Regions from separate parts of the Desertibacillus haloalkaliphilus genome, predicted to be linked through region 1. Evidence: riboswitches for the same ligand, from Rfam matches in the RefSeq annotation. Region 1 holds a riboswitch; each other region holds the start of a gene.
What was found. A riboswitch is a leader RNA that binds a small molecule or an ion and turns the genes downstream of it on or off. The one in region 1 is predicted to bind S-adenosylmethionine.
Positions count from the first base shown of each region.

Region 2: it holds a riboswitch for S-adenosylmethionine, as region 1 does, so the genes downstream of both, KH400_RS07670 (methionine ABC transporter ATP-binding protein) here and KH400_RS08385 (methionine ABC transporter ATP-binding protein) in region 1, are expected to answer to the same signal.
Region 3: it holds a riboswitch for S-adenosylmethionine, as region 1 does, so the genes downstream of both, metK (methionine adenosyltransferase) here and KH400_RS08385 (methionine ABC transporter ATP-binding protein) in region 1, are expected to answer to the same signal.
Region 4: it holds a riboswitch for S-adenosylmethionine, as region 1 does, so the genes downstream of both, KH400_RS02775 (homoserine dehydrogenase) here and KH400_RS08385 (methionine ABC transporter ATP-binding protein) in region 1, are expected to answer to the same signal.

Region 1 is NZ_JAHPIV010000006.1:137,234-140,766, forward strand. Features, by position in the region: gene KH400_RS08375 (MetQ/NlpA family ABC transporter substrate-binding protein) at 1-317, opposite strand, end outside; gene KH400_RS08380 (methionine ABC transporter permease) at 338-1,003, opposite strand; gene KH400_RS08385 (methionine ABC transporter ATP-binding protein) at 996-2,021, opposite strand; SAM riboswitch class I at 2,134-2,243, opposite strand; gene KH400_RS08390 (YusG family protein) at 2,423-2,668, opposite strand.
Region 2 is NZ_JAHPIV010000005.1:245,360-248,892, forward strand. Features, by position in the region: gene KH400_RS07660 (MetQ/NlpA family ABC transporter substrate-binding protein) at 1-305, opposite strand, end outside; gene KH400_RS07665 (methionine ABC transporter permease) at 399-1,061, opposite strand; gene KH400_RS07670 (methionine ABC transporter ATP-binding protein) at 1,021-2,064, opposite strand; SAM riboswitch class I at 2,194-2,299, opposite strand; gene KH400_RS07675 (YjcZ family sporulation protein) at 2,587-2,688, opposite strand; gene KH400_RS07680 (hypothetical protein) at 2,836-2,979, opposite strand; gene KH400_RS07685 (hypothetical protein) at 3,000-3,533, opposite strand, start outside.
Region 3 is NZ_JAHPIV010000001.1:344,374-347,906, forward strand. Features, by position in the region: gene KH400_RS01625 (gamma carbonic anhydrase) at 81-602, shown strand; gene metK (methionine adenosyltransferase) at 754-1,956, opposite strand; SAM riboswitch class I at 2,180-2,290, opposite strand; gene KH400_RS01635 (hypothetical protein) at 2,390-2,713, opposite strand; gene pckA (phosphoenolpyruvate carboxykinase (ATP)) at 3,059-3,533, shown strand, end outside.
Region 4 is NZ_JAHPIV010000002.1:120,969-124,501, forward strand. Features, by position in the region: gene aspS (aspartate--tRNA ligase) at 1-1,184, shown strand, start outside; SAM riboswitch class I at 1,261-1,371, shown strand; gene KH400_RS02775 (homoserine dehydrogenase) at 1,441-2,655, shown strand; gene KH400_RS02780 (hypothetical protein) at 2,748-3,035, opposite strand; RNA gene ssrS (6S RNA) at 3,179-3,361, shown strand.

The sequences.
Region 1 (3,533 bases):
TGCATATCTAAATATCCTGGTGTTTGGAAATAGTTCGCATCAATGTCACCGTCACGTAGTGCTTGGTTCGGTAAAACGTAATCTGTGAACGTAACGATCTCAAGGTCAATCCCTTGCTCTGCTAATAATGGTGTCGCTGCTTCTAATACTTCCGCATGCGGTACAGCTGATGCTCCGACAACTAATGAGACGTTTTCTTCTTGTGCTCCCTCATCGCCAGTTGTCTCGTCAGCTGTATTATCTTCGTCTGCCGTTCCACATGCTACTAGTGATAATGACAATAATGTTGCACTTGCAATACCAAGTAATTTTTTCATTTCTTTCTTCCCCCTTAAACTTATCGTTTATCTGTTCTATATGTGAGAAAATCGCCAATCCATTGAATGATGAAAACAATGATGATAATAGCGATTGTTGCCACCAAGGTTACAAAACTGTTGTTACGTTGGAAACCTTCTAAAAAGGCAAAGTGCCCAAGTCCACCTGCACCGATGACACCAGCCATGGCTGTATAACTGACAAGTGCAATCGCGGTAACAGTAATCCCTGAAATTAACGCTGGCATTGATTCAGGAATTAGCACTTTACGGATAATCTGTCCATTCGTTGCCCCCATTGATTGCGAGGCTTCAATAACACCTTTATCAATCTCACGGAGTGCAATTTCAACCATTCGCGCATAAAACGGTGCTGCACCAATGATTAGTGCAGGTAGCGCTGCATTTGCACCGAGCATTGAGCCGGTAATATAGCGAGTAAATGGAATTAACAAGATAATTAAAATGATAAATGGAATTGAGCGAAAGACGTTCACAAACGTACTAACGGCTTGATTGACTAGGCGATTCTCCCAAAGGTTGCCTTTACTCGTCAGATAAAGAACTAATCCAAGCGCAAGACCAAAGATAAATGTCGCCGAGACTGAAATCACAGTCATGTATAGTGTTTCTAACGTTGCTTCCCAAAGCCTGTCCCATTTCATGCTAGCAAATGCTTCAGTCATGGTCGATCACCTCCACTTCGACTTGTTGCTCGTCGATGAATGCGATCGCTTTTGTGATTTCCGCATCTTCACCGTCGATACGGACAAACAACGTGCCATAAGAGCCTTCTTGTGTTTGCGAAATTTTACCTTGTAAAATATTGACGTCGACATCAAACTTACGAATCAACCCCGTAATTAATGGCTTTTCAGCCTCATCACCAACAAAGGTCAGTTGAATGACTCTTCCAGATGGATTTTCAGCAAGCAAATGCTCGATCGTTTCTTTCGTTTCCTCTGGTTCTGTCACTTGTTTCACAAACTCCTTTGTCATCTCTTCTTGCGGTTTGCGGAAGACATCAAGGACCGGACCTTGTTCAACCACTTTACCAGCCTCCATCACCGCAACCCGGTGACAGATTTTACGAATAACATGCATTTCGTGAGTAATTAGGACAATCGTCAAATCTAGCTTTTGGTTAATATCAACAAGCAGATCAAGGATCGCATCAGTTGTCTTTGGATCAAGCGCTGATGTCGCTTCATCACAAAGCAAAACTTTCGGATTGTTGGCAAGCGCTCGTGCAATCCCAACTCGCTGTTTCTGTCCCCCACTTAGCTGTGACGGATAAGAGTCACCACGACCTTTTAAACCAACGAGCTCAATCAGTTCATCGACCCGCTTCACTCGTTCTTCTCGTTTCACCCCTGCAATTTCAAGTGGGAATGAGATATTTTCACGGACCGTTCGTGACCAAAGCAAGTTAAAGTGCTGAAAGATCATGCTAATTTCTTGGCGCGCCTCGCGCAATGCTTGACCTCGAAGGCTTGAAAGGTTCTTACCTGCAACATTCACATCGCCTTCTGTTGGGCGTTCAAGCATATTTAGCATGCGGATAAGCGTACTTTTTCCGGCACCACTATAGCCGATGATCCCAAAGATTTCGCCTTTATTTATCGTTAAGTCAATGTTATCTACTGCCGTTACAGGGCCGTCTTTAGTTTTGAAGATTTTTCGAATCCCTGCTAATGAAATCATGGTGTCCCTACTTTCTATATAATAATAATATTTATAAATGGATTTTAAGCTTAAAAAAACCTCTCCCTCATCGTTTGAGCAGAAAGGTTTTGATCTCGGTTAGCTGTCCTTTCTCTCATTTATCAAAGCCTACTGCTTTGCAGGAATTGGCACCTTTCTAACTTGATCGTTAGCGGTTGCCGGGTTTCATCGGGCCAGTCCCTCCACCTCTCTAAATAAGAGTTATTCTTCAATTTTCGCTAATACTTGCATGTATCATAGCACGCTGCTCGTTTTTGTGTCAATAAATTTTGATAGAATAGTAGCTTGGCAGTTAATTAAACGTTTGGTTAATATTAGGATTATAGGGACGGGGCCAAAAAGGACGCTTGGGAGGGACTCCCAAGCGCCTGCCTTACGTATTAACACCAGCCCATGTCGCACCCTTCTACGTACGACTTTTCTTTTTGACCGGCTGGTTTTTCATAGCGGAACACTTTATTGTGATCAAACTCAAACCCCTCTGACATCTCATACATGTTCCCTTGGTTCGTCATGACAATCTCACCGACTTTTGCTTTGTCAACATACAAGTTCATTTTGCCATGCTCAAACTTACCTTCAACTTTCCCTGTAATATCAACCTTCTGTAGCTGCTGCTTATCCATGAAGAAAACCTCCTTTGGTTCCCTATACACATACCATTCCCAAACACCAACCACTTCACTCAAATAAATATTACCACCCAAACGAAAACTTAACACCACAAACGAGCTTGAGTAGTTAGTTGTTAGTTGGTTAGGTAAAAAATGATCATACTTCAGCATACGCAATTGGCACCACGTCTAGAGTCGAGCGACTCATTCTTTAAGGACTTCCATGAGTAAACTAAAATGAACACCATCCAACCGTCATGCGGGCACTCCCCTAGCCCTTTCACCAAATGCCGTTCGTACATCCCCAAAAAAAGATCAGACCCAAAGCAAAGGATAAGCGAGACTCCAAATGGTGCTAACCATTTGCGTCGACGCTAGTCGACGTAGTGGAGACAATGCAGAAGGCGTTGAAAGCATGGGGTTCGCTTTCATAAGTATTCGAAATTGGCTCCACGTCTAGGGTCGAGCGACTCATTCTTCATTTTCCCACGTCCAGGGGACCCCAGAGAGACTTCACTACCAAAGAACTTCCTTGAATCAACTAAAAAGATCACAATACAACTCTCATGCGGGCACTCGCTCAGCCAACACCTACACAACATTCGGACCCACTCACAAAAAAAGAGGAGAAATTCTAGATGAGCAAGACCGCAAATGGTGTCAACCATTTGCGTCGACGCTAGTCGACGTAGTGGAGACAATGCAGAAAGCGTTGAAAGCATGGGGTTCGCTTTCATAAGTATTCGAAATTGGCTCCACGTCTAGGGTCGAGCGACTGCACTCACTTGGGAAGTAAGTATGCCAAATTCGCGGGCAACCTGTTTAGCACCATTCTTTCTTCATATAAAAAGAGCAACCCCACCACGGATCGCTCTAA
Region 2 (3,533 bases), on a different contig from region 1:
AAGTTCTCCATGTAAATCTTATGCTGAAATAGGTTAGCATCGATTGACCCGTTACCTAATGCAGTGTTTGGTTGAATATAGTCATTAAATTCAATCACATCAACTGTATAACCTTGTTCTTCTAAGCCGGGTTGAATGGCTTTGGTAACCATGTCGCTATATGGACCAGATGTTGCACCAATCGTTAAAGTCCCTTTGTCATCTGCTTGTCCAGAGTCTTGAGCTGCTTCTTCAGAGCTGTTTGAGCATGCTGCAACTAACGCAATCATTAGACATGAAAATAAAAATAATTTCAATTTGTTCATTTTTTATTCTCCTTTTTGAATGTATTTTGCCGATAAGGCGAATGTATATTGTCTTTTTAGTTAATAAAACTAAAAATTTAAATCACTAAACAACTATCTTTTATCGACCGTGCGGGCGATGTAGTCCCCAGCATACTGAATGAACTGAACTAGGCAAATTAAGATAATGATTGTTGTAAACATGACCGTATTATCGTAACGGTAGTAGCCAAATCGAATGGCTAAATCACCAATTCCCCCACCACCAACGATACCTGCCATGGCAGAGTAACCAATTAAACTAATCGTAGTGATCGTCAAGCCTTGGATAATTCCTGGCCTTGCCTCTGGTAATAAGACATCCTTGATAATCATCCATGGTGTTGCCCCAACAGCGATTGCCGCTTCGACAACACCTTTATCAATTTTTCTGACTGCCGATTCTACGATTCTAGCAAAGAAGGGAATCGCTGCCACTGACAGTGAAACGGATGCTGCAGTTGGTCCAATTGTGGTACCAGTAATCCATTGCGTAAATGGTAACAGGGCTACGAGTAAAATAATAAAAGGAATGGATCGAACTAAATTTACAAAAACACCAACGAATGATTTGATGACTTTGTTCTCTAAAAATAAATCACGATCTGTAACAAATAGAAGAATACCTAGTGGTAAACCAAAAAGAATGGCAATACTTAAAGATATGATAACCATATAAAGAGTTTCGAAAAAAGCTTTATTTAACTCCGGCCATAACTCGATTAGTGCTTCTACCATATTTAATCACCTCCACCCCTTGTGTACGGTTCCTTAAATAGCTTAGTAAATCTTCTATTTCTTTACCGTCCCCTCTTAGTTCCATAACAAAAATACCAAGAGGTTTTTCTTTGATATATTCAATCTTACCGTGTAGGATATTTCCTTTAACTTGAAACTTTTGGAGGACATCAGAAACGACCGACTCTTCAGCAATTGCCCCTTGAAACTGTAGTTTAATGATTGTTCCATTACAGTTGTCAGTTAAATGTTGCGGTAGTTCAAACTGTAAAACACTTTGAATGAAATCTTGAGTAAGATTTTCTTTTGGATTTGCAAAGATATCATAGACGGGACCTGTTTCAATCACTTGTCCATTTTGCATAACGGCAATCTGATCACAAATCTCTTTGACAACTTCCATTTCATGAGTAATTAAAACAATTGTTAGCCCTAGCTCTTGATTAATTTTTTTTAAGAGGTTCAATATGGATTTTGTTGTACTAGGGTCTAGTGCTGACGTTGCCTCATCACATAAAAGCACTTTCGGATCATTGGCAAGAGCTCGAGCAATCCCCACTCGTTGCTTTTGTCCACCACTTAATTGGGAGGGGTAATAGTTTTTCTTATCAGCTAACCCAACCATCTCTAAAAGTTCATCGACTCGTTTTTCAATATCTGCTTTAGATTTTTTTGCTGCTTTTAAGGCGAAAGCAATGTTATCAAATACAGTTTTTGAGCTCGTTAAGTGAAAGTGTTGAAAGATCATTCCGATCTTTTGTCGGGCATCACGGAGTTGTTTATTATTCAGTTCAACAAGGTTTACGCCATTGATTTTAACGGCTCCTGAAGTAGGCTTTTCCATTAAATTCAAGCAGCGTAATAAAGAACTTTTACCAGCACCGCTGTAACCAACGATTCCAAAAATATTTCCGTGATTAATGTCCAATGATACATTGTCAACACCTCGAACGGTCCCTTTTTTCGATTTATACTCTTTCACTAAATTGTTGATTTCGATCATATGCTCACCTACTTTTAGTAAAAATTTTTTTGAATAATAACCATATTCATTTGGGATCGCTACCGGGATTGATAAAATAAAAACTGCTTCTTTCACCTTAAGAAAGAAGCAGTACGAATTTATTCGTTCTCCTCATCTCCCAGAATGAAACATTCTGCAGGAAGTAGCACCGTTCCAAAAAATGGAGGTTGCCGGACGTCATAGGGCCTGATCCCTCAGTCACTCTTGATAAGAGTTATAAAGTTCTAAAAATTAAGATTGATTAAATGTTAAATTAAATAAAACATATTGTCAACAACCATTTTTGAGTCTATACCTAATATAGCGCTTACATTGTTGTGACCAAAGGAAATAGAAAATCAATATTTTTGAATAGTAATTTTGTGTAAAAGAAGGGTGGGGGGAATGAGTGTGTAAGAACTGACTGTTGTAGAAGCTTTGAGTTGACCGGTTATGTGATGAAAGTTTCAAAGCCATAAAATAAAGGGATAGACATTACGTCTATCCCTTATGGTTCTTATATTAGTAGCCTACAAATGCTGCACCAACGATGATTAATAGAATAAACAACACGACGATTAACGCGAATCCACCTGTATAACCTGCTCCTACATGTGCGCTCATGAATGAAAACCTCCTTTGAGATAATGAGTGTCTTTTGAGCGACTTACAATACATAATCTATGTAGGATGAGAAATATTGTTTGGGCAAATAACCTAAAATTACATAATTGGGTGATTGCCTAATGATTAGAGTGATAATGCAGCGGATTAACGATGATTGACACGTTTGGCTAGTAGCTGTTTGACTTCGTTATAGGTGAGGCCGGATTGGCGATTTTTTCGTTTTACCTCATCAATGTTTGTTCCAGCAACCGTATAGTTACCAGTTTTGTTGTTGTTATTTGAAAGCATGTGAACACCTCGTTTTTTCTTTAAAGTGGCTTACTTTCATTGTTGTTATTCTTGATTTTTTTTAGTGAGACCTTGGAAATGATTTTTTGAAACGGCATAGAAAGAACGGGTTTTGGTAGATGTTCCATCTGGTTTGAGCGATTAATAAAGACGAAAAATCCGGTGACGGTCCAGCATGTAGCAATGGACAATAATGTCAGCATCAACGGGTGCTCAGTTAGGTTCGCTAAGAGCATATACGTGCTGTAACATGCGATGATAGCAAGAAGAATAATAAAAAAAGGATGAGAGTAAAGGAACAGTTCAATAGCAAGTAGCGAGAGCGTCATTCCAAGTAATGAAAACCCTGTATGCTTGTTGAAGGGGGCTGGTACCTGCTTTGAAATGACCTCTCCAATAAGCCATAGGTTTACGACAGGAATGAAAGCAAGCCAAGCACAGGGGACTTGTTGACGTTTAGCGATTTTGAATAAGCCATACGTACCGAATAGGTATGAATTGAGAATGATGAGAATGACAAGGATGGTTAATGTGAGTGCTGTATGTACAAATGT
Region 3 (3,533 bases), on a different contig from region 1:
ATGCTTACGTTACTGACAAACAAGAAATGATCTACCAATTATAGCAAATCTAAACAAACAGCGAAAAGGAAGTGACTGACTTGATTTATCCTTATGACGGTAAGTATCCAAAAATAGCTGAAAGTGCATTTATCGCAGATTATGTTACGATTACTGGCGACGTCCAGATCGGTGAAGAATCAAGCATCTGGTTTAACACGGTGATTCGAGGCGATGTTAAACCAACATTTATTGGTGACCGCGTCAATGTTCAAGATAATTCAACCCTGCACCAAAGTCCGCTTTGTCCACTGATTTTAGAAGATGATGTCACGGTGGGGCACCAAGTGATCCTCCATAGCTGTACCCTTCGTAAAAATGCACTGATCGGGATGGGTTCAACCGTCCTAGATGGTGCTGAAGTTGGTGAAGGAGCCTTTATCGGAGCAGGCAGCCTCGTTCCACAAGGAAAGAAAATCCCAGCTAACAGCTTAGCCTTTGGACGTCCTGCCAAGGTCGTCAGAGAACTTACCGATGAAGACCGCAAAGATATGGCGCGGATTCGCCGTGAATACGTTGAGAAGGGGCAATATTACAAGAGCTTGCAAGAACCAAAGCGCTAGGTTACTGAACCTTCATCGTATCATATACAACATTTCATCGCTCTCCTTGAACCTGCTTTTCATACTTTTCGTGATCTCCCCTTATCTATTTTTAAAAAAGAAGCTTGAGGATGAACTCCCCAAGCTTCTTTTTATCGTAGTTAAGACGCCCTTATAGCATCGCTTGCTTTTGCAAGGCTTCAGCTTTATCCGTACGCTCCCATGGAAGGTCCACATCTGTGCGTCCAAAGTGTCCATAAGCCGCAGTTTGCTTGTAAATCGGACGACGTAGGTTCAGCATTTTGATTAGACCTGCCGGACGAAGATCGAAGTTTTCACGAACAAGCCCAACAAGTACTTCCTCAGAAACCTTTCCTGTTCCAAATGTATCAACAGAAATGGAAACTGGCTGTGCCACACCGATGGCATATGCAAGCTGAACTTCACACTTATCCGCAAGACCAGCTGCAACGATATTTTTAGCGACATAGCGCGCACCATATGCTGCCGAACGGTCAACCTTTGTTGCATCCTTACCAGAGAATGCACCGCCACCGTGACGAGCATATCCACCGTACGTATCAACAATGATTTTACGCCCTGTTAAGCCCGCATCCCCTTGTGGTCCACCGATAACGAAACGACCCGTCGGATTAATGAAATATTTCGTATCTTCATCAATTAACCCTTCTGGTACGACTGGCGCAATTACATATTCTTTTAAATTGCGTTGAATTTGCTCAAGCGTTATCTCAGGGTGATGTTGTGTTGAGATGACAATCGTGTCAATTCGTAATGGTTGACCATTTTCATCATATTCTACCGTTACTTGCGTTTTACCGTCCGGACGCAAGTATGGAAGGACCTCTTCTTTACGCACTTCTGTTAACTTACGTGCGAGTCGATGAGCAAGCGAAATCGGTAATGGCATCAATTCATCCGTTTCATTATTGGCATAACCAAACATTAAGCCTTGGTCACCGGCACCAATCGCTTCAATTTCATCGTCAGTCATTTGACCTTCACGTGCTTCTAACGCTTGGTCAACCCCTTGAGCAATATCTGCTGACTGCTCATCGATTGATGTTAATACCGCACACGTTTCTGAATCGAATCCATACTTCGCTCGTGTGTACCCAATGTTCTTCACTGTATCACGAACGACTTTCGGGATATCAACATATGTAGACGTTGAGATTTCACCAGACACAAGCACTAACCCTGTGCTGACCGTTGTTTCACATGCCACGCGGGCGTTCGGATCCTTTTTTAAAATTTCATCAAGAATCGCATCAGAAATTTGGTCACAAATCTTATCCGGATGCCCCTCTGTTACCGATTCTGATGTAAATAAACGACGACTTCTTTCTACCATGATAAGTATCCTCCTTCGCACACCGACAAAATCGACTATTTACATAAAAGTGTTCACAAAAACGGCTTGTTCTACTCTTATCATGAAATAGCAATTTGTCTACTATGCTAAAATTTGATACGGCACTCATTCCCCCCACTATTGTGAGTATGAACTGAACATGTATAACCACGAAAACCCTTTTCCATCAATGAGGAAAAGGGTTGGTCCATTCACCTTTCACCTCTTATCGATCAAGGCTACGCCTTGCAGGTTAGCACCTTTTCACCATTTTTTATTGGTGTTGGTTGCTGGGTTTCTTCGGGCCTGTCCCTCCACCTACTCGGGATAAGAGTATCCGTTCGCGACATATCATAACGTAGATGATAGACGATGTCAACCAATGACGGTTGACATCGCTATTTGTTTCCATGTATGGTACACAACCAAGCTGTTAATACGGCGTATCCTGTGTGTTATTCCTTCTATTTTCCTGCTCTTGACGTTCTTCCTCGCGCATTTGCAGTCGCAATAGTTCATTTTGGTTATCCCTAGGCTTTACCTGACTATATACCCCGCTTGCGGTTAACCCAATCACTAACGCTGTTAGCACTTCATTTCCCCACTCACGAGGAATAAACCATAATATCATCGCAAAGAAGATCGCTAGTAGCGCTCGATATTTTTTATCAATCGAAAAGGCATTCCCAACAACCGTTACAAGCGCAGCAACAACAGCCGCTACTGTTGCTAGATCCATCATTGTTATTTCTGGCATAGCATAGGTTCCCTCCCTTTCTTCCATATGCTATGCAGGTGCCGCTTTTTCGGTAACCAAAAACGACCTAGAAGCCTTAAACAAGCAATTGTTACATACTAAAAGGGACAAGTAAAGTAGCCTTTATTATTTATTCATTTGTACATTTATAACACACTCGTTTTCATTCCTTCATATTATATCTAACAATCTCCTCGCACGAACTAGTGATAACTTAAGAAATTTATAAAAATAGTATAGACTATTATTTTTAATGTGTTATACTATTTTCAACAGTAAAAGCACAGCAAAAATTAACCAATGATAAAATTAAAATATACTTAAAAAGAAAGGGTTTTGTTGCAAATGAGTACAGTTAGCTTTGGGACTGAATTAGACCAAATTTTAAGCGGAGAGAATGTTCTTTTAGACTTACCGATTTCAAAGTTAGTCGAAAAGTCACTAATGCGAAATGAAGGGGTCTTGACTGAAAGTGGTGCCTTAAACGTTGAAACAGGAAAATACACTGGTCGTTCCCCTAAAGATAAATTTATTGTAGACGAAGCTTCTGTATCAGACAAAATTGATTGGGGCTCTGTCAACCAGCCGATTGATAAAGAAACATTTTCAAAACTTTATAAAAAAGTACTTGATCACTTAAAAGAGAAAGATGAAGTGTTTGTTTCTCACGCGTATGCTGGTGCTGATTCAAGCTATCGCTTACCAATCCAAGTCATTAATGAATTTGCTTGGCACAACCTTTTTGCACGTCAATTATTCATTCGTCCAACACAAGAAGAGTTAGAAACAATTACTCCTGAATTCACAATCGTTTCTGCTC
Region 4 (3,533 bases), on a different contig from region 1:
AACAATTATTAATGGTTTCGGGATTTGAGCGCTACTATCAAATTGTTCGTTGTTTCCGTGATGAGGACTTACGTGCTGACCGTCAGCCTGAATTTACCCAAGTCGATATTGAGACATCATTTATGGAAAAAGAAGATTTAATCTCAATGATGGAAACGATGATGGCAAAAATCGTTAAAGAAACTAAAGGAATGGACATTAACACGCCTTTTGAACGTTTAACGTATGATGATGCGATGAATCGTTTCGGTTCAGATAAACCAGATACACGTTTTGGGATGGAGCTTGTTGAGCTTTCAGATATCGTAAAAGATAGTAAGTTCAAGGTGTTTACAAATGCAATTGAAAACGGTGGAATCGTTAAAGGATTAAATGTGAAGGGGGTAGCAACTCGTTATTCTCGTAAAGAAATTGATGATTTAGCTGACTTCGTAGCGATTTATGGTGCGAAGGGGCTTGCATGGCTAAAAGTCGAAGAAGATGAGCTCAAAGGGCCGATTGCTAAATTCTTTAACGAAGAAGAGACAGCAGCACTTAGACAAGCGCTTGATGCAGAACCTGGCGATCTTCTATTCTTTGGAGCTGATAAAAAACAAGTCGTATTTGATAGTATGGGTGCCCTTCGTCTGAAGTTCGGTAAGGAACTTGGTTTAATTGATGAAAGTAAGTTCAACTTCTTATGGGTGACTGAATTCCCGCTTGTTGAATATGATGAAGATGCTAAGCGTTATGTTGCCTTACACCATCCGTTCACAAGACCGATGAAAGAAGATCTTGAGCATTTAGATACTGACCCTGGTCGTGTTCGTGCTGAAGCTTATGACCTTGTGCTGAACGGGTATGAATTAGGTGGCGGATCACAACGTATTTTTGAGCGTGATCTTCAAGAAAAAATGTTTAAAACACTTGGCTTCTCTGAGGAAGAAGCAAGAAGCCAATTCGGCTTCTTAATGGATGCCTTTGAATATGGTACACCACCTCATGGAGGAATTGCCCTTGGGTTGGATCGCATGATCATGATTTTAGCAGGCAGAACGAACCTACGTGATACGATTGCTTTCCCTAAAACAGCGAGTGCAAGTGACCTCCTCACAAATGCACCAGGTGAAGTGAGTGATGCTCAGCTTGAGGAATTAAACTTAAGCATTGTTCCGAAAAAAGAAGAGGAAGAAGTAAAGGCATAATTTATCATTGACAGAAGCAGAGACTCCTCGCTATAATTAGTCTCAAGCTTAAAAATAATAAGACATTTTCATAAATTACTTATCAAGAGTGGTTGAGGGACTGACCCTGTGACACCCGGCAACCGGTTTGTATTCACAAACTACGGTGCTAATTTCAGCAGAGCGTGAACGCTCTGAAAGATAAGTGAACGGTATTTTTAAAAAACCTTTCCTTATCGGAAAGGTTTTTTTTACTTACGCAGAGGAGGATGACACAATGATATCTATCGGTTTACTTGGATTTGGGACAGTCGGGGAAGGTGTTTTTGAACGAATTTATTCAGCAAAGGCTGAAATAGAACAGGTATTAGGAGATCGAGTAGAGGTAAAAAAGATTTTGGTGAAAGATTTTCAAAAACAAAGAAATGCTGATGAGCAATTATTTACTGATAATCCGAATGACTTTTTTAAGGATCGGTATGATATCGTTTTTGAGCAAATGGGCGGTGTTGAACCAGCCAAAGATTATATTAGTCGTCTATTAAACAGGAATGTACCTGTAATTACAGCTAATAAAAAATTAATTGCTTTTGCTGGTCGTGAGTTAGAAGCACTTGCAAATGAGCATGGTAGTTTTATTAGTTATGAAGCAGCCGTTGCTGGAGGAATCCCAATTATTAATGTCCTCAGCTCCTTGTTACCAACAACCGCAATCACTAAGGTTTCTGGGATCTTAAATGGAACGACAAATTACATAGTTACAGAGATGAATGAGAAGGGGCGCGATTTTGACGAAGTTCTAGAAGAGGCCCAAGCTCTGGGTTTTGCTGAAGCGGACCCAACAGATGATGTAGAGGGGTTTGATGCTTGGTATAAGCTACGGATTTTAAGTAAGTTATGCTTTGGAAGCTGGGCTGAACAGTCAACGTTTGCCCGCATTGGGATACGTAACGTTGAGCGTTGGCATATTGAGGCGGCAAAAACACATGGGCTGAAAATGAAACTCGTTGCTGAAGCAAGAACAGATGGAGAACGTGTTTTTGGGGGAGTACGACCTAGCTTTGTCGCACAAAGCCACCCGTTAGCTACAGTCGATGGCGTAACAAATGCGGTTCATCTTGAAGGAGAGTCTGGTACAAACTTATTATTTACTGGGCCAGGGGCTGGAAAAGAACCGACAGCAAATAGTATGGTTGAAGACTTTGTTCATCACTTTAGACAAACGAAGCAACCTGAATATAAACGAAAAAACATAAAAGCATGTACCAACCAAAGTGAATGGCTTCTTTTTTTCAAGAAAGAGGATGTTGATCGGGTGAAAGAGCATTTGGATCAGATCACTTACCACCTGAATGAAGTCATTGAAGAAGATGAGGGCTTCGGTTGGTTTATCACTACGGATACGTGCGTTGAATACTTGCCATTAACGGATGTCTATGACTCTTATCCCATTTATGGGAGGAAACTAGTGAAGCTTGAAGCAGCTGTATAAATATTTTTAAGGGATGTTCACAAACTTCGGTAAAAATGACTGTCAAAGTTCTTGGTTGTTTGTTCGTGCGCTGCCTCTTGAACGCACGTTAATTATGCTTTTTGTTTCAGTTGTTTAAATGAGTCAATAAAATGGTGAGGCGGCGTTTTGACGTATAACGATTTCACACCAGAATCAGTATGTAAATATAAAAAGCCGAACCCTGAATTAATAGGTCGGTAAGACATATCAAAAATTCGAGTTAGCGCAATGACTGATCCGTTCATATGAAGTTCGCTGTTATATAGCTCGAGGTCATACCAGTTTTCTACTGTTCGTTTCTCTGTCCAACCGATTTCTTGGTAGATCTCAACACAACGATGAATGGCTACAGGTTTCAAAGTAACGCCTCCTTTATCACAGTTAAATGTACCATAACTAGGCCTTGTCCTCAAATCAAGCGGCAAATGATTTCCTGTAAAATATCCGTAAAATGTTATTGAATCGCTTCATAACACATGGTATGATAAATGTAAGAAATTTAAGAGTCCTAAGGTGTTCGTAGGATACTCTACGTTTTGAGCCAACACTTTATAAGAGGGAGCTTGCAGTTCATAAATCGGAGTACATGCCTTTACAACTGAGGACGTATGAAGATTTAGACAGAGCACCCACCTGCGTGAGAGCAGGTTCAAAACTAAGTTTTTACGGCACAATTGGGACTCTTACCTATACATATTCGAAATCACCTAAGGGAAAACTTCTCTTAGTTTTTTTTATGTTGTAGTGGTTAAGGGGCGGAGTGCGCCAGCAGAGCTGATGCTTGATGAAGGAGGCTTACTCGCACCGCCTTTGATAGAAATCATTTGAGGGAGATTACCTTGATGAAGAGAAATTGT